3 regions of the Streptomyces sp. NBC_00483 genome follow, and region 2 is predicted to be linked to each of the others. Evidence: riboswitches for the same ligand, from Rfam matches in the RefSeq annotation. Region 2 holds a riboswitch; each other region holds the start of a gene.

Region 1 (7,486 bases), 2.9 Mb from region 2:
GGCAAGAGTCAACTGGCCGCGGTACGCGACCACGTGGCCCGTAAGCAGGAGCCGTGGATCTCCGCGTACAAGGAGATGAGCGACAGCAAGTACGCCGACCTCGACTACAAGGCCAAGCCGTACGCGACCGTGGAGTGCCCCTTCGACGCCGAGGCCGGGCAGGGCTGCGTCGAGGAGCGCGAGGACGCCATCGCCGCCTATACGCAGGCCCTGCTGTGGAACGTCACCCGCGACAAGGCCCACGCCGCGAAGGCCGTCGAGATCATGAACGCCTGGGCGGACAAGATCACCGGCCACACCGCGGACAACGCGGGGCTTCAGGCCGCCTGGGCCGGCACGTCCTGGGCGAAGGCCGCCGAGCTGATGCAGTACACGTACAAGGACTGGCCGGACGGGCAGGAGCTGAAGTTCCAGCGGATGCTGCGCGAGGCCTATCTGCCCGAAGTGCGGGGCGGTTCCGCCGACTTCAACGGCAACTGGGACCTGGTGATGGCCGACGCGACGATGAGCATGGCCGTCCACCTCAACGACCAGAAGGCCTTCGACCAGGCCGTCGGACACTTCCGCAACCGCGTCCCCGCGTACTTCTATCTGTCCTCCGACGGGCCGCTGCCGGTGAAACCGAAGGGCAGCGGCATCGACACCCCGAAGGAACTGCAGACGTACTGGTTCGGGCAGAGGACCTTCAAGGACGGGCTCGCCCAGGAGACCTGCCGCAACTTCAAGCACGCCAGCTACTCCCTCGCCGCCACCTCCCACATGGCGGAGACCGCCTGGCACCAGGGCGTCGACCTGTACGGGGAGGTGAAGGACCGGCTCGCCGCCGCGCTCGAACTGCACTCGAAGTACCAGCTGGGCACCAAGGCCCCGTCCTGGCTGTGCGGCGGGAAGGTGCAGCGGGACATGGGGCCCGACACGGAGGTGGGCCTTCAGCACTTGAAGGGACGGCTGAAGATGGACCTCCCGCAGACCGAGAAGCTCACCCACAAGCAGCGTCCCGAGGGGACGGACGACCTGTTCGTGGCGTGGGAGACGCTCACACACGCCGCCGCGTGAGCCGTGGCGTGGGTCGCCGCGTGGGCCTCGTGGGAAGCGATTCGCGTTCTCTCCCCCTGATGGCGTAGAGTTGTGAACACAACGGCGCGGGGTGGAGCAGCTCGGTAGCTCGCTGGGCTCATAACCCAGAGGTCGCAGGTTCAAATCCTGTCCCCGCTACTGAAGGCCGAGGCCGGAATCTCATCGAGATTCCGGCCTCGGTTTTTTTCTGCCGCGATGCCGCTGTGCCACCCCGTGGCACCCCTGTACCGCCGGTGTTGCGCACGTCACTTTCCCCACCCGTACGGCCCAGTCCTGCTCGCCCCGGCGTCCCCGTGCAGGAACTCTTGGTGAGACGCCGGAAGCTGGCAGGGAACGGCAGGAGACGAGTGGTGGGGAAGCGAACAGGAGGTACCGGCGGGAGACGGAGGCGGCACGGCTCCGAGAACGTGAGCGTCCGGCTCTTCCTGCGGCTGCTGCCCCTGCTGCTCGTCATCGGCGGCGCGGTCTACGAGTACGTCACTCCCAGCGGCTTCCCCGGCGCCCCCTTGTTCAGCGCGGCGCCGCTGGTGGCCGCACCGTTCTTCTCGCTCGGCGCGACGATCCTGGTCGGCGTGGTGTCGATCGGCGCGATCACCGCCGTGCACCTGCGCTTCACGGAGAACCTCGACTCGGTGTTCGTCACCGAGATCGTCACCGTGGCCACCGTCTGCCTGCTGGCCTGTCTGCTCAACCGGATCGTCTACCGAAGTTACGAGCAGCTGGCCTCCGCCCGTGAGATCGCGCAGGCCGCGCAGTTGGCGGTGCTGCCCGAACCGGCCCGGCGACTCGGCGGCTTCGTGATCGCGGCGCGCTACGAGGCGGCGCAGGAAGGCGCGTTCATCGGCGGTGATCTGTACGCGGTCCAGGACACCCCGCACGGCATCCGGATCATCGTCGGCGACGTGCGCGGCAAGGGCATGGGCGCGGTCGCCGCGGTCGCCGTCGTCATCGGCGCGTTCCGGGAGGCCGCCGAGCAGGAGGGCTCCCTGGAGGCGGTCGCCCAGCGCCTTGAGCGTGCCCTGGCCCGCGAGGGCACCCGGCGCAGCGGCATCGACGACTTCGAGGGCTTCACCACCGCGGTGCTCGCCGAGATCCCGCACGGCGTCGAGCTCGTCCGCGTCCTCAACCGCGGCCACCCCAGCCCGCTGTTGCTGCTCGGCGACGGCACCGTACGCGCACTCGATCCGTGCCAGGCGGCGCTGCCGCTCGGCATGAGCGAACTCGGCAGCTGGCCCGACCGGGCCGTCGAGGCGGCGTTCCCGTCCGCGGCGACGCTGCTGCTCTACACCGACGGGCTCTCCGAGGCGCGCGACCCGAGCGGCCGCTTCTACGATCCGGCGGTCCGGCTCTCCGGGCGCGTCTTCCCGGGGCCCGAGGAACTCCTCGCGGCCCTCGCCGTCGAGGTGCGCGCGCACACGGGCGACGGGACGAAGGACGACATGGCGCTGCTCGCCGTGCGGCGCGGCTGAGTTCCTTGATCGTTGTTACCAGAGGTAGTCGAACGGCGTCGCTCCGCATAACAATTGACGCACCATCAGTTGCGTGGACGTTTGCGACATGCGATCAACTCGCCCGATTCCGCCCCCTCATGTCCCGATAAGTCCTGGCCAGAGTCGTGAACGATCAGTGGGAAGCGCTTGGAATTACTGTCTGCTGTCTATTAACGTTCGATAACGCAGCGCGGTCGTCCCAGCCGTCACAAGAGATGGCTCCGTGCGCACACGCTTAATCCCGCAAGGGAACCGGGGAACCATCAACTTGGGGTGAATCGGACACCTTTGGTGTTCGTAGGAGACCTTCCTGCTCCGAACCCGTCAGCTAACCCGGTAGGCGAGAAGGAAGGAAAGGAGAGCGCCCCCGTGGCGTCGAACCGGCCTGCCCCCAACTTCTTCTACGGCCCCGAAGACGACTCCGGCGTCGAGCAGGAGACCTGGGAGGAGTGGAACCCCACCGAGGAGTCCATCGCTCCCGTCCGCGGCAGGCATCGCGTAGCCCGCCGCCGTGGTGGATTCGCTCGCAGCTCCACTGTTCTCGGCGTCGGCGTGGTCGCCGCCGTCGGTGCGGGCGGCATCGCCACCGCACAGGGCGGCAAGCCGCCGGTCCACATCTCCATGCCCGACCTGTCCGCGGTCAAGGACTCGCTGCCCGAGGCCAAGTCGCTGCCGGGCGTGGGCTCGCTGATATCCGACGGCTCGGACTCCGATTCCGACTCAGGCGCCACGGCCTCCCCGCTGAGCGGCGCCGGTATCACTCAGGCCGAGGCCGCCGACGGGCAGACCGGCGCCGGCGAGGCGCTGCGGGCCCGCATCATGCAGCAGGCCGAGACGCAGCAGGACGCGGCCGACGCCACCGCGAAGCAGGCCGCTGAGGAGGCCGCCGCGAAGCAGGCGGCCGCCGAGGCCGAGGCCAAGCAGGACGTGGCCAAGGCCAAGGAGCTCGCGGCGAAGAAGAAGGCCGAGGCGGAGGCCCGCCGCAAGGCGGAGGCCGAGCGTCTCGCCAAGCTCGCCAAGAGCTTCAAGCTCCCGGTCGCCTCGTACACGCTCACCGGCACCTTCGGTCAGCCCGGCTCCATGTGGTCCTCCGGCTACCACACGGGCCTCGACTTCGCGGCCTCCACCGGTACGCCGATCCGCGCCATCCACTCCGGCACGATCACGGAGGCCGGCTGGGCGGGCGCGTACGGCTACCGCACGATCCTCACCCTCGACGACGGCACCGAGCTGTGGTTCTGCCACCAGTCCTCGCTCAATGTCAGCGCGGGCCAGAAGGTCTCGACGGGCGATGTCATCGGCCGCGTGGGCGCCACGGGCAACGTCACCGGGCCGCACCTCCACCTGGAGGTCCACCCCGACGGGCAGTCCACCGGGGTCGACCCGGCGCCGTGGCTGCGCGACAAGGGCCTCACCCCCTGAGCACATGAGCTCCGGCGGTCCTGGCGCTCACCCCCCGACGTCAGGGCTGCCGGTTTGCCCACTCCTGGGGTTCTTAGGGCAATCTCCGGTGTGATCGCGGAATACCTTATTCCGTGCGGGTGTTGAGGCGGGGCATGACTTCCTCTCGCTCTCTGCGCAAGCTCGGCACCTCCGACCTCGAGGTCTTCCCGCTGTCCCTCGGGGGCAACGTGTTCGGCTGGACCGCCGACGAGGCCACGTCCTTCGAGGTGCTCGACGCGTACGTCGCCGCGGGCGGCAACTTCATCGACACCGCCGATGTGTACTCGGCGTGGGTGGACGGCAACCGGGGCGGTGAGTCGGAGACCGTCATCGGCAAGTGGCTGGCCTCGCGCGGCCGCCGCGACGACGTCGTCATCGCCACCAAGGGCAGCCAGCACCCCGAGTTCCAGGGCCTGTCCGCCGCGAACATCAAGGCCGCGGCCGACGCCTCCCTGAAGCGCCTCGGCACCGACCACATCGACCTGTACTACACGCACTACGACAAGCCCGAGGTGCCGGTCGAGGAGATCATCGGCGCCCTCGACGAGCTGGTGAAGGCGGGCAAGGTACGGCACATCGCCGCCTCCAACATCTCCGCCGAGCGCCTCCAGGCCTCCCTCGACTTCTCCGACCGCGAGGGCCTCGCCCGTTACGTCGCGCTCCAGCCGCACTACAACCTCGTCTCGCGCGACACGTACGAGGGTGAACTGCAGGACGTCGCCGCCCGCGCGGGCCTCGGGGCCGTGCCGTACTACGCGCTCGCGTCCGGCTTCCTTACCGGCAAGTACCGGCCGGGGCAGCAGGTGGACAGCGCCCGCGCCGCGAAGGCCGGCGCGTACCTGGAGACGGAGCGCGGCCAGAAGGTCCTGACCGCCCTCGACGAGATCGCGCAGGCGCACGACGCCGAGATCGCGACGGTCGCCCTCGCCTGGCTCGCCGCGCAGCCCACGGTGGCGGCGCCGATCGCGTCCGCGCGGATCGTCGACCAGCTCCCGGCGCTGCTCGCGGTGGCGGACGTGGAGCTGACGCAGGCGGAGCTCGACCGGCTGACGGCGGCGTCTCAGTAACCGGCTGACGGCCGCGTCTCAGTAGCGGTACGGGTTGTCGTAGATGTACGCGGGGTCCTGCGTGTACGTGGGGCCCTGTGTGTACGCGGGGCCCTGCGCGAGTGGGCCCGCGTACACCGGGGGCAGCCACATCGGCGCCGCGATCTGGGAGCCGTACGCGAGCGCCGGGCGCGCGTAGTCGCGCCGCGCCCACAGCGCTTCGAGCAGCGCCCGCTCCCGTTCGACGAAGTCCGCGCCGGCTTTGCCCCTGCGGCCGCGGTGGCGAAGGAGCGCGAGGGACGTCGCGAAGTCCTCGTACTCGGCGACCGCCGTCGCGGCGGCCCGGCCGCCGTAGTGCGTGGCGAAGTCGCGGGCCAGGCGCCGCGCCTTGAGCGAGCCGAGCGCGAACGGCTCCGGCGGGGCGAGCCAGCCCGCGGCGACGTAGGCGGGCAGCTCCTGGCGGATGGTGCGCAGTTCGCGCTGGCGTACGTACACCGCGAGCCAGGTGAGCACGCCGAACACCGGCACCATGAACGCGGCGTACACCGCGAAGAAGCCGTACTCGCCGAACGAGGACGAGCCGTTCCAGAACGCGTGCATGCCCATCGCGGCGAGCAGCCCGGCGAACGGGAGCAGCATCCGGCGCAGTCGGCCGCGGCCCGGTGCCATGGCGGCGGCGATACCGAAGCCGATGCCGGTGAGCACGGTGAACAGGGGGTGTGCGAACGGGGACATCACGATGCGCACGAAGAAGGTGGCCGCGGTGACCGAGGCCAGGCCGGCTCCGGTGCCGGAGAGCTGGTCGGTGCCGAAGGCGTTGCCGAGATAGAGGATGTTCTCGGTGAACGCGAAGCCGGTGGCGGTGACCCCGGCGATGACGACGCCGTCGACGATTCCGGTGAAGTCCCGTCTGCGGAACAGGAAGACGAGCAGCACGGCCGCCGCCTTCGCGGACTCCTCGACGATCGGGGCTATGACGGTGGCGCCGAGGGTGTCGGCGCTGGACGGGTCGGCGGTCGCGGTCTCTATCCAGCGGGTCGCGAAGCTGTTGGCGACGATCGCGATCAGCGCCGCCGCGCACGCGCCCCAGGCGAAGGAGAAGATCAAGTTCCGCCAGGGGCCCGGCTGTACGCGGTCCAGCCAGCGGAACGCGGATATGAGGAGGGGCACGGGCAGCACGGCGAGCCCGAGCCCGACCAGGAACCCCTCCGTGCCGGTCTGCTCGCGGACCATGGCGAGGATCACGACCCCGGAGATCGCGAGCAGCGCCGCAAGCGCGGTGGCCCGCACGCCCTTCCGCTCCCACCAGCGCGGATGCGGAACCGCACCGTGCGGGACCGCGCCGCTCGGGTGTGCGCCGAGGACGTCGTCCTGCTGGTGCGGATAGACGGGATACGAGGCCACCAATTGACCCTAACGAGGGATGCGGCCCGCCGCGACGGGGCCGAGAGGATCCGGCCTGAGGCCGACTCTGGGTCCGGCCCTGAACCTATCGGCGCCGGAACAGGAGGTCGTGGACCACGTGGCTCTTGTTCAGGCCCTTGCCCTCGAAGCGGGTGAGCGGGCGGAAGTCGGGGCGGGGCGCGTAGCCGCCGTCCTCGATGGTGTTCTCGTAGTCGGGGTGAGCGGTGAGGACCTCGAGCATCTGCTCGGCGTAGTCCTCCCAGTCGGTCGCGCAGTGCACGATCGCGCCCGGCTTGAGCGGTCCCGCCACCAGCGACAGGAATTCGGCCTGGATCAGCCGTCGCTTGTTGTGGCGCTTCTTGGGCCAGGGGTCGGGGAAGTAGACGCGCAACCCGTCGAGGCAGTCGTCCGGGAGCATGTCGCGCAGCAGCACGACCGCGTCGCCGTTCGCCACCCGTACGTTGTCGACTCCCGCGCGGGACGCCAGGTTCAGCAGATTGCCCTGGCCGGGCGTGTGCACGTCGACCGCGAGAATGCCGGTCGTCGGGTCGTCCTCCGCCATCTGCGCCGTGGCCTCGCCCATGCCGAAGCCGATCTCCAGGACGACGCGCTCGACGCCGGGGAACAGCTCCGCGAGGTCGAGCCTGCGCTGCCCGTCGATGTCCAGACCCCACTTGGGCCACAGCCGGTGCAGGGCGTCGCCCTGCGCATCGGTGACCCGGCCGCGGCGGGGCTGAAAGCTGCGGATGCGGTGCTCGTAGTGCGACTGCGCGGGGTCGGGCCGGGGCCCGTCGGGGAACCGCGGCTCGTTGGGGCGGGCGGTGGACGCGGGGGTTTCAGACGACTCAGACACAGTGGCACCAATTTTACGGGCACTGCGAGCGCGGCTCGGCAGATCAAGCCCCTGCGGCGGGCGCCGGCAAATCAAGCCCCTGCGGCGTTTGAGCAGCGGGGTCCGGGGCGGAGCCCCGATCCTTTAAGCCCCGTCGGTGATTGAGCAGCGGGATCCGGGGCGGAGCCCCGATC
Region 2 (7,486 bases):
TCGAGGCCGCCTACCGCACGGGCTACCCCTTGGTGCTCAAGGCGATGGGGCTCGCGCACAAGACCGAGGCCGGTGGTGTGGCGCTGTACATCGCGGACGAGGCCGCCCTGCGGACCGCGTTCGCGCGGATGCGGGAGGCCACGGGTGCGGTTCGGTACGCGGTCGAGGCGATGGCCACACCTCCGTACGCGCGCGAACTCATCGTCGGCGTACGGAAGGACGCGGCGTTCGGTCCGGTCGTCATGGTCGGCGCCGGGGGCGTCACCGCCGAGCTGCACGCCGACACGGCGCTGGCTCTGGCCCCGCTCACCCCGGCACGCGCGCGTGCCCTGCTGCTGGAACTGCGGCACGCACCGCTGTTGACCGGGTGGCGCGGCGCACCGGCCGTCCACCTGGAGGCGGCCGCGGCGGCGGTGTGCGCGGTGGCCCAGGCCGCGGCGGACCACCCGGAACTGACCGATCTGGAGGTCAACCCGCTGCTTGTGCATCCCGGCGGCGCCATCGCCCTGGACGCACATGCGGTGGTGGCCGCTGGAAGCCCACTCTAGGACGAGAGCCAGCGGGGTCCGGGGCAGCGCCCCGCGACCTCAACCACTGTGGCCGGAACCGCCAGAGGCCTTCCGCCGGGCCCTGGTTCCGGCCGCGTAGAACACCAACCCGATCACGACGAACAGCAGCAGCGGCAGCACCTGGCTGAGCGTGTACGGCAGCCGCTGGCCCGCGAACGACTCGGGCAGCGAGTCCGCCGGGTTGCCCGAGGTGCCGAACCAACCGACCCCGAAACCGGGCCAGACGAGCACGACCACGGTGAACGCCACGAAGCCGGTGGCGAGCGCGGTCACGATCCAGGCGCCCACCCGGCCGCCGGGCACGGCGTAGGGGCGCTCCTGGTCGGGGTACTTGCGGCGCAGCACGGCGAGGCTCGGGAACGTGATGACGTAGGAGATGAACGTCGTGCTGATGGTCAGGCCGAGGCCCGCCGCGAAGTACTTCTCTCCGTCGCCGCCGGTGAGGTTGAGGGCGACGACGAACAGGATCGAACCGAGCACGGCGGACAGGATGTTGACCCGTACCGGGGTGCCGTGCTTCTCGGAGATGCGGCCCAGCCAGGCCGGACCCGCGCCGTCCGCGCACGCCACGGCCTGCGCGCGGTGGGCGCCCATGGCCCAGGTGACACCGGAGGTGAGCAGGCCGATGATGAGGCCCGCCGCGGCGACGCCGCCGAATACGGCGCCGAGCCCGGTCAGCGTCACCGTGCCGTCGGCCGCGATGGAGCCGCCGTAGACGGTGAAGACGGCCTTGCAGGCGTCGATGAAGCCGCCCAGGCTGCCGATCTCCTGGCTGGGCAGGACGAACAGGATGCCGAGGATGGGGCCTCCGTAGAGGAGCACGGCGGCGAGCCCGGAGCGCAGGATCGACAGGGGGATGTCACGGCGCGGGTTCTTCATCTCCTCGGCGGCCGAGCTGGGCAGTTCGAAGCCTACGTAGTTGAAGATGAGCACCGGGACGAGCGCCACGAAGCCCGCATACGTAGGCGTGAATTCGCCCGCGGGTAGGGCGTGCACGCCATGTTCGGCGGCGTAGACGACGACGGACACGAGGAAGAAGCCGAGCAGCACGACGCGCGCGACGGCGCCCGCGATGGGCACCCACTTGCCGATGCGTACGGACTGCACCACGGCGAGCGCACCGCCCCAGATGAACACGAACCCGGCGACGTACTTCCAGAAGCCCGGCAGCGGCGTGAAGAACTCCTCCCAGGTGGTCAGCGCGATGATGCACAGGCTGCCGCCCACCCAGACCGGGTTGGAGATCCAGTAGAGGAGCTGGTTGACGCCCGCGACGAGCCGGCCGAAGGCCAGGCGCGTCCACACGTACGGGCCGCCCTGCACGGGGAAGGCCGAGCCGAGTTCGGCGACGAGTAGCCCGTAGGGGAGGAAGAAGAGGACCGCCAGGATGACCATCCAGGTCAGGCCCTGCGGGCCCTGTGCGGCGACGGATCCGATGGTGTCCAGGCCGACGAGCGTGCAGATGAGGAAGAACAGCACGTCCAGCCGGCGCAGATCCTTGCGCAGCCGTGAGCGCTGCTCGCCCCAGCCTTCGGAGAGGTCGGGCTCGTCCCCGGCGGGCGGGGTCGGCGAGAGGGATGGCGCTTGGGTCACGATTGCTCCTGGCGAGAACAGCGAGAACGAACGAGGACGGCACTGACAGCACTTCGGGTTTTGCTCAGGCCGCGCTTACCCCCGACCGACCGACTTATTGACTGAACGGACAGTCAGTAGTGGAACGTGATGCGACTGTGACCTGTACGACTGCGAGGCGTCAAGAGTCCTGCACGTGAACGAGTCGACACCCGAGAACAACTAGGCTTGCGGCGTGACCAGAGTCCGGTTGAGCGTGGCCGAGCGGCGCGAAGAGCTGTTGAAGGCCGCCATCGAGCAGATCGAGGTGCGCGGGGTGGCCGCCGTGCGCATCGCCGACGTGGCATCGGCGCTCGGCGTGAGCAACGCGCTGGTGCTGTACCACTTCTCGACGAAGGAGAAGCTCGTCGCGGCCGCGTTCGCGCACGCCGCCGAGAGCGACCTGGCCCATCTGCGCAAGCTGCTCGGTCGCCGCACGACGGCCCTGAAGCGGCTGCGCGCCGCGGTGCGCTGGTACGCGCCGACGGGTCAGGCCAAGGGGTGGCGGCTGTGGATCGAGGGCTGGGCGGCGGCGCTGCGCGAGCCCGCGCTGCGGGAGGTCACGCGGGACCTCGACCGGCAGTGGAAGGCGGCGCTCGCCGAGGTGGTCGCCGAGGGCGTGGTGGCGGGCGAGTTCGTCTGCCCCGACCCGATGGCGGCGGCGCTGCGGCTCACGGCGCTGCTCGACGGGCTCGCCGTGCAGCTGACGGCATACGACGACGGGCGCGCCAGGCCGGCCGCGGTTTCGCGGGCCCGTATGCAGGAGTGGGTGGATGAGGCGCTCGCCCGCGAACTGGGGCTCGAGCGCGCGGAGTTGACCGGGGCGGGGCGCTGACGGGAGGCCGTCAGCGCCACCGCACCGCCGAGGTTCAACGCGTCAGGACGCCGCCTCCAGGTGCGCCTTCACCGCGTGCGGGTCCACGAAGCCCTTCGCCTGTACCCGGTCGCCGGAGGACTCGCCTCGCAGCCGGCGCCCGATCCACGGCACCAGGAACTCGCGCGCCCAGTGCATGTCGTCGCGCCGCACCTCGAACGTGCCGCGGGGCGGGAGCAGCGGCCACGCCTGCTCGGGGTCGGCCGGCACGTCGATGCCCAGCGCCTGACCGGCGCGCAGCGCCACCCGCGTGTGCCCCTCGGGCGACAGGTGGAGGCGGTCGTCGTCCCAGGCCCTGCGGTCCTGGATGGACTTCAGGGACCACAGGTCGAGCATCAGACAGCCGTGCCGGTCGGCGATCGCCCGCACATGCATGTTGTACGTGGCGATCTTGCCGCGCAGGTGCTTGAGCACGGCCACGTCACGGGTGTCGAAGCCGGTGGCCACCATGACGGTGCCCACGGCGTCGGAGAGCCGGGCGACGGCCTTCTCGAAGCGTTCGGCCACGTCGTCCGGGTCGGTGCCGGGGCGGATGATGTCGTTGCCGCCGGCGACCAGGGTCACCAGGTCGGGGGCGAGCTCGACCGCCTTCGGGACCTGGTCCGCGACGACCTGGTCGAGGAGCTTGCCGCGCACGGCCAGGTTCGCGTACTTGAAGGTGTCCTCGGGGACGCGGTCGTCCAGGAGGACGGCGAGCCGGTCGGCCCAGCCCGCGAACTTCCCGTCGGGCCCGGGGTCACCGACTCCTTCGGTGAAGCTGTCGCCCACGGCCGCGTAGGACCGGATCGTGCCGTTGAGTGTCTCCGTGAGTGCTCTCGATTCGTTTGCCACGACCACACATCTTTCACCCTCGACTGTGACCTACGCGACCGTAGCCAGGGGTTGACGCGTGGTGAGATAACCCACTCGCCACCTGGGGAATAAGCGCGGGAACGCACTTCGGCGCCCGGGGGACAGCCCCGGGCGCCGAAGTGAGCGAGCGGTCGCGACCGCTACGAGATGCCTCAGGCGTTCACGCCGTGCTCGCTCAGGTACGCGATCGGGTCGATGTCCGAGCCGTAGTCCGCGGTGGTGCGGACCTCGAAGTGCAGGTGCGGTCCCGTGACGTTGCCCGTCGCGCCGGACTTGGCGATCTCCTGGCCGGCCGTCACGGTGTCGCCCTGGGCGACGCCGATCGAGGACAGGTGGCCGTACTGGGAGAAGTGGCCGTCGGCGTGCTCGACGACGACCTCGTTGCCGTACGCGCCGCCCGAGCCGGTCGAGACGACGGTGCCGTCGGCGATCGCCTTCACGGAGGTGCCGGTCGGCACCGAGAAGTCGGCGCCGGTGTGGCTGCCGCTGGACCACATGGAGCCGGAGCTGCCGTAGCCCGTGCCCTTGGCACCGTCGACCGGCGCCGCGTAGTCGCCGGAGGCGGTGGTCTTGGCACTCGCCTGCGTGGCGGTGGCCGCACCCTCGGAGCCGGAGTCGCTGTCGGCCGCGCCGCCGACGGCGAGCTTGACGCCGATCTTGAGGTGGTCCGCGTCGGAGCCGACGGCGTCCTTGTTGTCCTCGTAGAGCTTCTTCCAGCCGCCGTCGACGTCCTGCGCCTTGGCGATCTTCGAGAGCGTGTCACCGGCCTTGACGGTGTACGTCGTGGCGTCGGCGGTACCGCCGGACGTCGCGGCCTGCGCGCCGGTGGCGCCCATCAGCGGCAGGGCGAGCGCGGCTCCACCGGCGGAGGCGACGGCGGCGACACGGGCGATGCGCTGGGAGGTCGAAAGGCGGTGCTTTCCCTTTGCGGGCATGCTGAATTTCCTCTCCGTCGCCTACGAGGTGAGCTGTCGGGTTCGGGCTGGAGATGCCCGGCCGCGCCCGGGGTACGGGCACGGCTTCACCCCAAGCCGCTTCGGGAAATCCCTACGCGGCGTCGTGCGTGTGGGTCCCCCGCTCCTGCCGTGACGGGTAGTCGAAAGGAATCCGGGCGGCGGCAGGACTAGGCGTTCCGACCGGATTGATTGGTGACCGTAGGCGAACGGCAATGGCGACGACAAACCCCGAATTCACCTGCGACGGCAATTCCTTGGGTTTCTGAGGCTTCCCTGTGTAACCCTGCGTCGACATTTCTCGCTTTACCAACGCCATACCTTCGGGGATCACTGGGGAGGCAATCCGGGCCGCCCGGCACGCAGCGTCACGAACATGAAGCCGGTCACGCACACGCCCACAAGCCCCTTCGATCCATGCACAGTTGATACAGAACGGGGCGAATCGGACAGATGGTTGCCTGTGGAACCGATGTCGTATCGTCATGAGCGCGCCCGCCGGCGACCCAACGCCGGTGCACCGATTGGGAGGAGCCCCTGTGACGCAGCACGCACCGTCCACCGAGCCCGAGCTGACCGGAGTGCGCAACTTCCGAGATGTGGGCGGCCTGCCCACCGTGGACGGCCGGCGCGTGCGCCAGGGCGTACTGTTCCGCAGCGGTCACCTCGCCCACGCCACGGCCGAGGACTCGACCTTCCTCTCCTCCCTCGGTCTGCACACGGTCTTCGACTTCCGCAACGCAGCGGACCAGAAGCTGGAAGGCGCGGATGTCGAACTGCCCGGCGTGCGCAATCTGAACCTGCCGCTCAACGACCCGGCCGACGGCGCCGAATTCTGGACCATGGTCCGCGACGGCAACATCGACCAGCTCCGCCAGATCCTCTCCGAGGGCCGCGCGGCGAACCGGCTCGTGGACTCCTACCGCACCATGATCAAGGAGCGCACCGCCGAGCACAGCCGCGTGCTGCACTCCCTCGCCGAGGACGGCCTCCCCGCGCTGATGCACTGCGCGGCGGGCAAGGACCGCGCGGGCCTGTCGATCGCGGTGACGCTGCTCGCGGTGGGCGTGGAGCGCGACGCCATCGAGGCGGACTACCTCAAGTCCAACGAGAAGCACCGCCGCTACGACGTGCGCCGCAGCGCCACCGCGAAGGACGCCTACTCCGCCGAGATCATGGAGCTGCTCAGCCCGCTCTTCGACGCCCGCATCGAATACCTCAACGCGGGCCTCGAAACGATCGACGAACTGTGGGGCAGCACGGACCGCTACCTCGAAGAGGGCCTGAAGCTCACCTCGGCGACGCGCGAGCGGCTGCGCGAGCGCCTTCTCGACTGAGGCCCGGCACCTGAGGCCCGGCACCTGAGGCCCGCCACCGCCCTCTCGACCGAAGCCCGGGCCTGAGCCGTGGCCCCGGGCCCGAGCCGCGGACCCGACGTCACCCCTCCCTGTCGCGAAGTGCCGCGCGGGCAGGGAGGGTTACGGCGAGCAGACCGAGGCACACCGCGCTCGCGGCGAACGTGCCGTACAGCAGCGGTGGTATGTACGGGGACTCCCCCGTCATGCCGCGCATCATCGGGGTCAGCGTGATCAGCGCGATGGTGGTGCCGAGCGCCACCCCCGCCGCCGACACCAGCAGGCTCTCCCAGTGGAGCATCCGCAGCACCTGGCGGCGCGTGGAGCCGACAAGGCGGAGCACGGTGAGTTCGCGACGGCGGTCCAGGACCGTCATCACCAGGGTGTTGACCGCCGCGACGGCGGCGAAGCCGCCCAGGACCGCGGCCATCATGTAGTTGGACCAGGCCCCCAGTTCGCTGTCCACGCTCTGCGCGACGGCATAGCCCGAGGCATCGGTGACCCTGCCCAGTGCGGTGAGCGGCTCGGCATCGCCGCCGCGCACCAGTAGCGTGCCGTCGAAGCCCGAGGTGACGTGGCCGGCCAGGGACGCGCGGTCCATGGTCACCGCCGCCAGGCCGAGGCCCCGGCCGTAGACCGCGGCGACTTCCGGGCGGGCCTTCGTGCCGTCGGGGAGGTAGAGCGGCAGCTTGTCGCCGACCTTCACCTTCGCCGCCGTGGCAAGGGTCTTGTCGATGGCGATGCGGCCCGCGCCCACGCGGTCCAGGCTGCCGCCGCGCACATCCAGGTCCTGCACCTTGGCCAGCTCGGCGCCGGAGCCCGAGATGCCCTGGGTCGCCGTTGCCTGCAACGACGTCTCGCCGCCCGAGTCGACCGGTACGAGCACCTGCGTGTCGAGCAGGCTCACGGCCGCGTCCACGCCGGGAGCGTGGGCGGCCCGGTCGGCGGCGCCCGCGGGCAGGCCCGCCGGGTTGGTGACGACGTGGTCCGCCGTGATGCCCTCGCGCAACTGGTCCGCGGAGACCTTGCTCTCGCTCGTGTGCATGAAGACCAGCGTCGAGGCGAAGGCCATCGCCAGCACGATCGGCGTGATCGCGGAGGCCAACCGCCGGGAATTCGACCGGGAATTGGCGGCCGCCAGCGAGGCCGAGGCCCCTCCCCCGCGCAGCAGTAGGCCGAAGAGCGCCGCGCACAGCCGGGCCACCAGCGGGCCGAGCAGCGAGACGGCGAGCATGAAGAGCATGACGACGCCGAGCGAGGCGTTCGCCGCGT
Region 3 (7,486 bases), 2.3 Mb from region 2:
GAGAGAGACGGCTCGCTGACCCTGCGCGTCCCGCCGCACTGCGATCCGGGGCGCGCCGAGCGCTTCGTGAGAAGCAGCGAGACATGGCTGGCGGACAAGCTGAAGCGGCGGGAGGACCATTCTCCGGCACACCCGATGCGGGTGTTCCGTGAGGGAGAGTCCTACTTCTACCTGGGGCGCGAATACCGGTTGCACATCGAAGAGGCCGGGTCGGGCCCGGGAGCGGTGAAGCTGGCGGCCGGCCGTCTGGTGCTACCGGAGTCTCTTGCCCAGGATCCCCGGAAAGCGCGCCGGGCTGTCATCGGCTGGTACCGGCGGACCGGACTGCGCTGGGCGTCGTCCAGGTTGCAACCTTGGGCTGCCCGTCTGGGAGTCCCAGAACCGATTGTCCGCGTCCGTGACGTCGGCAGTCGGTGGGGGACGTACCGGTCGGCTGCCTCCGGTCCAGGAACGATGGCCTTGCACTGGGCTGTCTTCCAGCTGCCCTCCCACCTGGTCGACTATGTCATCGCCCACGAGCTGGCGCACATCAAATTGCCAGGTCACGGGCCTGGCTACTGGAAGCTGCTGCGGATGGCGATGCCCGAGTGCGAGGAACACAAGGCCGAACTCGACGATCTGGGCCGACGGCTGTGGCTGGGTGACGTGCGCTGACGGGAAGTCCCGGGGAGCATGCGCGCCGAGCGTCTGGTGGGCCTCACAACGGCAGGAGCTTTCCGTCCGGCCCGCCGCCGCTCGCGCCGCACAAACCGGATGCGGCGCCGCGTGCCGCCGTGCCTGAATGGACCCCATGATGTCCACCGACCGCCTCCTCGCCTTCGCGGCGATGTCCCTGCTGCTGATCGTCATCCCGGGCCCGAGCGTGATCTTCGTCGTCGGCCGCGCCCTCGCCCAGGGCCGCCGCGCCGCGCTGACGACGGTCGCGGGCAACACCCTTGGGGCGTACGTCCTCGTGATCGCCGTCGCCCTCGGTATCGGCTCGCTCGTCGAGCGCTCGGTGGCGATCTTCATGACGCTGAAGCTGGTGGGCGCGGCGTATCTGATCTACCTGGGCATCAAGGCGATACGCCAACGGCGTTCGCTGCGCGCGGTGTTCGAGGAGGAGCGGGGCGAGGCGGGCCGCGGCAGCACCCTGCGCACCCTCTGGAGCCTCGCCGCGTCCACGGCCCGCACCTGGTTCGCCCGCTCCCCACGCCGCCTCGCGGCGGTCGGCGGCACGGGCGGCCTCGCGATGGTGGGCCTCGGCGTGACGGTTGCGGTCACGGGGAGGGCGGAGTGATGACGGACGACCCCGACGGCTACTTCGACGAGCACATCGCGGCGGACTACGACCGGTCCTCCGCCCGGATGTTCACCCCCGAAGCCCTCGACCCGACCGTCGACTTCCTCGCCGAACTTGCGGGTACAGGCCCCGCGTTGGAGTTCGCCGTCGGTACGGGGCGCGTGGCCCTGCCGCTCGCCGCGCGGGGCGTCGACGTACATGGGATCGACCTGTCGAAGGCGATGGTCGAGCGGCTGCGGGTCAAGCCAGGAGGGGCCGACATCCCGGTCACGATCGGGGACTTCGCCACCGCCCGCGCGGGGCGCCCGGACTTCACCCTCGCGTACCTCGTCTTCAACACCGTCATGAATCTGACCTCGCAGGACGCGCAGGTCGACTGCTTCCGCAACGCCGCCGCGCATCTCGCGCCCGGCGGCTGCTTCGTCATCGAGACCAGCGTGCCGGACCTGCGGCTGCTGCCGTACGGGCAGGAGGCCGTGCCGTTCGAGGTGAGCGAGAACCGGTGGGCCTTAGACCGCTATGACGTCGCCACGCAAGCCATGAGCTCGAACTATGTGGAGGTGGATCCCGGGACCGGGAAGGGGTCCTACTGGACCATCCCCTTCCGCTACGTCTGGCCCGCCGAGCTCGACCTCATGGCGCGGATCGCCGGGCTGCGGCTGCGTGAGCGGTGGGACGGGTGGACCCGGGAGCCCTTCACGGGCGAGAGCCGGCAGCACGTGTCGGTGTGGGAGAAGCCCGTGTGACCGGTGCGGCGTCATGCCACCCGCGTCGCCCCGGCGAACGGCATCTCGTCGATCGGGGCCACCCGTACCGGTGCGCTCGGGTTCGGGGCGTGGATCATCTTGCCGCCTCCGATGTAGAGGCCCACGTGGCTGATCGAGGAGTAGAAGAAGACCAGATCGCCCGGCTGGAGTTGGGACTTCGGGATACGAGGGCCCGCGTCGATCTGGGAGTACGTCGTGCGGGGGAGTGAGACCCCGGCCGCCTTGTACGCGGCCATCGTCAGGCCCGAGCAGTCGAAGGAGGAGGGCCCTGTGGCGCCCCATACGTAGGGGCTGCCCAGTGCGCCGTACGCGAAGGAGATCGCCTCCTTGGCGCGGGAGTTGGGCGCCTGGGAGAGGTCGGCGCGTTCCGCCGAGCGGGAGGAGCGCTCGCTCGTCGCGGGGGTGGCGGTGCGCTCCTCAGGGGTGAGGCGGTCGAGGAGGCGCCGGGCCTCCGCGAGTTTTCGCTTCACCTTCTTCTTGTTGTCCTCCAACTCGGCCTTCTTGGCGCGCAGTTCGGAGAGCGTGCCGTCGGCGTCGCCGCGCAGCTGGTCGATCTCGCGGAGTTCGCCCTGTACGCGGGTGACCGCGGCGGCCTGCCGCGCGCCGACGCGCTCCGTGAGGGACGCCTTGTCGAGATAGGCGTCGGGGGAGGAGGAGAGGAGCAGCTGGACCGACGGGTCCACGCCTCCCGTGCGGTACTGGGAGGCCGCGACCGAACCCAGCTTCTCCCGCTGGGAGTTGAGCGATTCGGTGCGCCGGGACGCCTCGTCCTGGAGGGCGTCCACCTTCTTCCGCGCCCCGTCCGCCTTCTCCTTCGCCCCGTTGTACTTCTGGGTGGCGACCTCCGCCTCCTGGTACAGCTTGTCGACCTTGGCCCGCACCTGTGCGGGGCCGAGCTCGGGCTCCGCGTGCGCCGCCCCGCCATCGAGGGCGGTGACGGTGGCCGCGGAAGCGAGGGCGAGCGTGGCCGCGGTGCGGGCCGTGCCCCCACCGCGGAGCGAACGCGGTCGGGGCTTTCGATGAGCTGCCGGCACAAGGTCCTCCTCTGGGCGCCGTACGCATCGCACGGCCCCCGGTCGCGCGTCCGGCGGCGGCCCGCACAGGGGAGCGGGCCGCCGCCGGACCTTTCTCGGCGGGGTGTCCGACTGCCGCCCCTGGCCCGGGCGGCGGTGGGGAGCCGGTCACCTGAGGAAGGACGCTAAACCTCTGCGTAACGGGTTGGTGTCGGATTGTTCGCAACTGGCCTGTTTGTTACGGATGGTGGCGGAGAGTGATAACAGAGTGGCAAAGGGGTGCCCGTAGTGGGCCATGGGCGTCCGGTTAGGCTCCGAGCCATGGACGTACTCATCCACCTCTTCGTCGGCCTGCACATCATCGGCATCGCCTCGCTGCTCGGCGGCTTCCTCACGCAGATGTCGGCGATGAAGGAGGGCGCGGCCCGCTTCAACAAGGCGATGCTGCACGGCGCCCTGACCATGCTGGTGACCGGCGTCGCCCTGGTCGGCCTCAACCAGGCCGACGGCAGCACCGTGAACAACATCAAGATCGGCGTGAAGCTCGCGCTCCTGATCGTGATCCTCGGCATCGTCTACGTGAAGCGGGACGAGGAGAAGGCGGAGAAGGGCCTCTTCATCACGGTCGGCGCGCTCACCGTCGTCAACATCTTCATCGCGGTGCTCTGGACCTGAGCGAGCGCGTACCAAGACGTACAAGCGCGTACCAAGACGTACAGAAGGGCCCGGCAGGTCGCACCTGCCGGGCCCTTCTGTGTGGGGTCAGGCCGGCCGCACCACGCTGTGGATCGACGACGTGCCGTCGTAGTAGATCGACTCCTCGCGCACGACCGCGCCCGGCTTCGGCGCGTGGACCATCATGCCGTCGCCCATGTAGAGGCCCACGTGGCTGATGTCGTCGTAGAAGAACACCAGGTCACCGGGTTGGATGTCGGAGAGCGGCACCGTCTTGCCGACCTCGACCTGGTCCCAGGTCGTCCGGGGCAGCGAGATCCCCGCGGACTTCCACGCCGCCTGCGTCAGGCCCGAGCAGTCGTACGAGTCCGGGCCCGTGGCGCCCCACACGTACGGCTTGCCCTCCTGCGACTTGGCGAACGCGAGCGCCTGCGCGGCCTTCGTGGCGTACGAGGCGTCCGAGGAAGAGGAACCGGAGCCGGAGGAGCCCGAGGAACCCGAGCCCGAGGAGCCGGACGACTCCTGCTCCTTCTGCGCGGCCTCCTCGGCCGCCTTCCGCTTCGCCTCCGCGGCCTTCTGCTTGGCGGCCAGCTCGGCGGCCTTCTTGCGGGCCGCCTCCTCCTTGGCCTTCTGGATCGCCGCGAGCCGCGCCTTCTCCTTGGCCGTCAGGTCGGCCAGCAGCTTGCGCGCGTCGGAGAGCTTCGTCTGGACGGTCTCCTTCGTCGACCTCAGCTCGGTCTGCGACTCGGTGAGGTCCTGGAGGCTCGACTGCGCCTCGGTGCGCTTCTTCGCGGTCTCGCGCGCCTGCGCCTGATAGTCGTCGACCGACTTCTTCTGCTCGTCGGTGAGCCGGCTCATCAGCTGGCGCTGCGAGAAGTAGTCCTCCGGGTCGTCCGCGAGGAACATGGTCGCGGTGTCGCTGACCGCGCCCGAGCGGTACTGCTCGGCGGCGTATCTGCCGAGCTTCTGGCGGGCCGTGTTCATGTCGTCGGTGCGCTGGGCGACATCGTCGAGGAGCTTGTCGACCTGCTGCTTCTTGGAGTCGGTCCGCTCCTTCACCCCGTTGTACTTCTGGGTGGCGACCTCGGCCTGCCGGTACAGGGTGTCGACCTTCTGCTGGACCTCTTCGAGGCGCGGCTTGGACGACGGCTGCGCGGGCGCGGCCTGTGCCGTCTGCGAGAGCAGTGCCACGGAGGTGAGGGCGGCGGTGGTGATGCCGACCGCGGGGGTCGTGCGAAGGCCGCCGGTGATCCGGGAACGGCTGCGGGGCTTGCGGTGCGACGCCAAGGCAGGCGACTCCTTCCGTCCTCCGCCTACCGGGTTAGCTGTCGGGTTCGGGCGTGGTACGCGGAAGGCTGCCCTACGGTCGGCTGACCGATTCACCCCAAGGTCGGTTGGGTCCCCGGTTCCCTGCCTTACGGCGTACGGAACTCAGCGGGGGCTGCCCGTTCGCCGCGACATCCGCGGGCGGGGGGACGGGCTGCCCGGCTGCACCGTAGCCAACTCGTGTGGCTGCTGTGAAGGTTGATGTTCGATATGCCCGATACATTTTCGTGATCTGGCCTCTGGAGGGCCCTCGGAGTTCCGAGGAGAGCCCATGGAGTTCGGAGCAGGGCCCTTGGAGTTCCGAAGGCAGCCACGGGTTGTCAGTGGGGCGGCCTAGACTCGGAGAGCGATGAGCAGCCTCTTTGACGACAGCTTCCTGACCGGCCTCCAGAAGAACGGTGCGGAGGAGCCCCCGCCGCCGCCTCCGGACCCCGAGTACGACGACGGGGCACCGGAGCCGATGCCGGACGACCTGTTCGGCGGGAGGCTCGGCGCGCCCGAAGACAGGGACACGCACTACCGGGACGGCGCCCCGCGCCCGGTCCTGAGCGCGGCCACCCTCCTGGAGGGGCTGAACGAGAACCAGCAGGCGGCCGTCACGCACGGCGGCACCCCGCTGCTCATCGTCGCGGGCGCCGGATCCGGCAAGACCCGCGTCCTCACGCACCGCATCGCGTACCTGCTCGCCGAGCGCGAAGTGCACCCCGGCCAGATCCTCGCGATCACGTTCACGAACAAGGCCGCGGGCGAGATGAAGGAGCGCGTCGAGGACCTCGTGGGCCCGCGCGCGAACGCCATGTGGGTCTCCACGTTCCACAGCGCCTGCGTCCGCATCCTGCGCCGGGAGAGCAAGAAGCTGGGCTTCACGTCCTCCTTCTCGATCTACGACGCCGCCGACAGCAAGCGGCTCATGGCGCTCGTCTGCCGCGACCTCGACCTGGACCCGAAGAAGTTCCCGCCGAAGTCCTTCAGCGCCAAGATCAGCAATCTCAAGAACGAGCTGATCGACGAGGAGGACTTCGCGGCGACCGCGGCCGACGGCTTCGAGAAGACCCTCGCCCAGGCCTACGCGATGTACCAGGCGCGCCTGCGCGAGGCGAACGCGCTGGACTTCGACGACCTGATCATGACGACGGTGAACATGCTGCGCGCGTTCCCGGACGTCGCCGAGCACTACCGCCGCCGCTTCCGCCACGTCATGGTCGACGAGTACCAGGACACGAACCACGCGCAGTACGCGCTGGTGCGCGAGCTGGTCGGCCCCACCGAGGGCGAGGACGCGGACCCGGCCGAGCTGTGCGTCGTGGGTGACGCGGACCAGTCGATCTACGCGTTCCGCGGCGCCACGATCCGTAACATCCTCGACTTCGAGGACGACTACCCCAACGCGAAGACGATCCTCCTGGAGCAGAACTACCGCTCCACGCAGACGATCCTCAGCGCGGCGAACGCGGTCATCGAGCGCAACGAGTCGCGTCGGCCCAAGAACCTGTGGACCAACGAGGGGCCCGGCGCCCAGATCACCGGCTACGTCGCGGACACCGAGCACGACGAGGCCCAGTTCATCGCCGACGAGATCGACCGGCTCACCGACGCGGGCGACGCGCTGGCGGGCGACGTGGCGATCTTCTACCGGACGAACGCGCAGTCCCGTGTCTTCGAAGAGATCTTCATCCGCACCGGCCTGCCCTACAAGGTCGTCGGCGGCGTCCGCTTCTACGAGCGCAAGGAGGTCAGGGACGTCCTGGCCTATCTGCGCGTGCTGTCCAACCCCGAGGACTCGGTGCCGCTGCGCCGCATCCTCAACGTGCCCAAGCGCGGCATCGGCGACCGCGCCGAAGCGATGATCGACGCGCTCTCCCAGCGCGAGAAGATCTCCTTCCCGCAGGCGCTGCGCCGCGTCGACGAGGCGTACGGGATGGCGGCCCGCTCGACGAACGCCGTGAAGCGGTTCAACACGCTGATGGAGGACCTCCGCACGATCGTGGAGTCGGGCGCGGGCCCGGCCACGGTCCTGGAGGCCATCCTCGAACGGACGGGGTATCTCGCCGAGTTGCAGGCCTCCACCGACCCGCAGGACGAGACCCGCATCGAGAACCTCCAGGAACTCGCCGCCGTGGCCCTGGAGTTCGAGCAGGAGTCCGCCGCGGGCGAGGACACGGCGGAGGGCGAGTCCGAGACGGGCGGCGGGGGGCTCTCCGACTTCCTGGAGCGCGTCGCGCTCGTCGCCGACTCCGACCAGATCCCCGACGAGGACGACGACGGCAGCGGCGTCATCACGCTGATGACCCTGCACACCGCCAAGGGCCTGGAGTTCCCGGTCGTCTTCCTCACCGGCCTGGAGGACGGCGTCTTCCCGCACATGCGCTCCCTCGGCCAGGCCAAGGAGCTGGAGGAGGAGCGGCGGCTCGCGTACGTGGGCA

Evidence for each region. Region 2 has a riboswitch for cyclic di-AMP ahead of OHA73_RS36305 (LysM peptidoglycan-binding domain-containing M23 family metallopeptidase). Riboswitches for the same ligand answer to the same signal wherever they lie in the genome.
Region 1: it holds a riboswitch for cyclic di-AMP, as region 2 does, so the genes downstream of both, OHA73_RS23600 (M23 family metallopeptidase) here and OHA73_RS36305 (LysM peptidoglycan-binding domain-containing M23 family metallopeptidase) in region 2, are expected to answer to the same signal.
Region 3: it holds a riboswitch for cyclic di-AMP, as region 2 does, so the genes downstream of both, OHA73_RS26340 (C40 family peptidase) here and OHA73_RS36305 (LysM peptidoglycan-binding domain-containing M23 family metallopeptidase) in region 2, are expected to answer to the same signal.

Annotation. Positions count from the first base shown of each region.
Region 1 covers NZ_CP107880.1:5,269,678-5,277,163, forward strand. Annotated here, with positions in the region: gene OHA73_RS23585 (alginate lyase family protein) at 1-1,056, shown strand, start outside; tRNA gene OHA73_RS23590 (tRNA-Met) at 1,142-1,215, shown strand; gene OHA73_RS23595 (PP2C family protein-serine/threonine phosphatase) at 1,485-2,546, shown strand; cyclic di-AMP (ydaO/yuaA leader) riboswitch at 2,790-2,925, shown strand; gene OHA73_RS23600 (M23 family metallopeptidase) at 2,937-3,989, shown strand; gene OHA73_RS23605 (aldo/keto reductase) at 4,124-5,077, shown strand; gene OHA73_RS23610 (PrsW family intramembrane metalloprotease) at 5,096-6,460, opposite strand; gene trmB (tRNA (guanosine(46)-N7)-methyltransferase TrmB) at 6,546-7,313, opposite strand.
Region 2 covers NZ_CP107880.1:8,142,613-8,150,098, reverse strand. Annotated here, with positions in the region: gene OHA73_RS36325 (acetate--CoA ligase family protein) at 1-548, shown strand, start outside; gene OHA73_RS36320 (APC family permease) at 588-2,162, opposite strand; gene OHA73_RS36315 (TetR/AcrR family transcriptional regulator) at 2,377-3,015, shown strand; gene OHA73_RS36310 (SGNH/GDSL hydrolase family protein) at 3,058-3,885, opposite strand; gene OHA73_RS36305 (LysM peptidoglycan-binding domain-containing M23 family metallopeptidase) at 4,059-4,841, opposite strand; cyclic di-AMP (ydaO/yuaA leader) riboswitch at 4,845-5,015, opposite strand; gene OHA73_RS36300 (tyrosine-protein phosphatase) at 5,399-6,196, shown strand; gene OHA73_RS36295 (ABC transporter permease) at 6,297-7,486, opposite strand, start outside.
Region 3 covers NZ_CP107880.1:5,839,139-5,846,624, forward strand. Annotated here, with positions in the region: gene OHA73_RS26315 (M48 family metallopeptidase) at 1-654, shown strand, start outside; gene OHA73_RS26320 (LysE family translocator) at 791-1,279, shown strand; gene OHA73_RS26325 (class I SAM-dependent DNA methyltransferase) at 1,279-2,028, shown strand; gene OHA73_RS26330 (C40 family peptidase) at 2,040-3,083, opposite strand; gene OHA73_RS26335 (hypothetical protein) at 3,384-3,737, shown strand; gene OHA73_RS26340 (C40 family peptidase) at 3,825-5,024, opposite strand; cyclic di-AMP (ydaO/yuaA leader) riboswitch at 5,033-5,184, opposite strand; gene pcrA (DNA helicase PcrA) at 5,413-7,486, shown strand, end outside.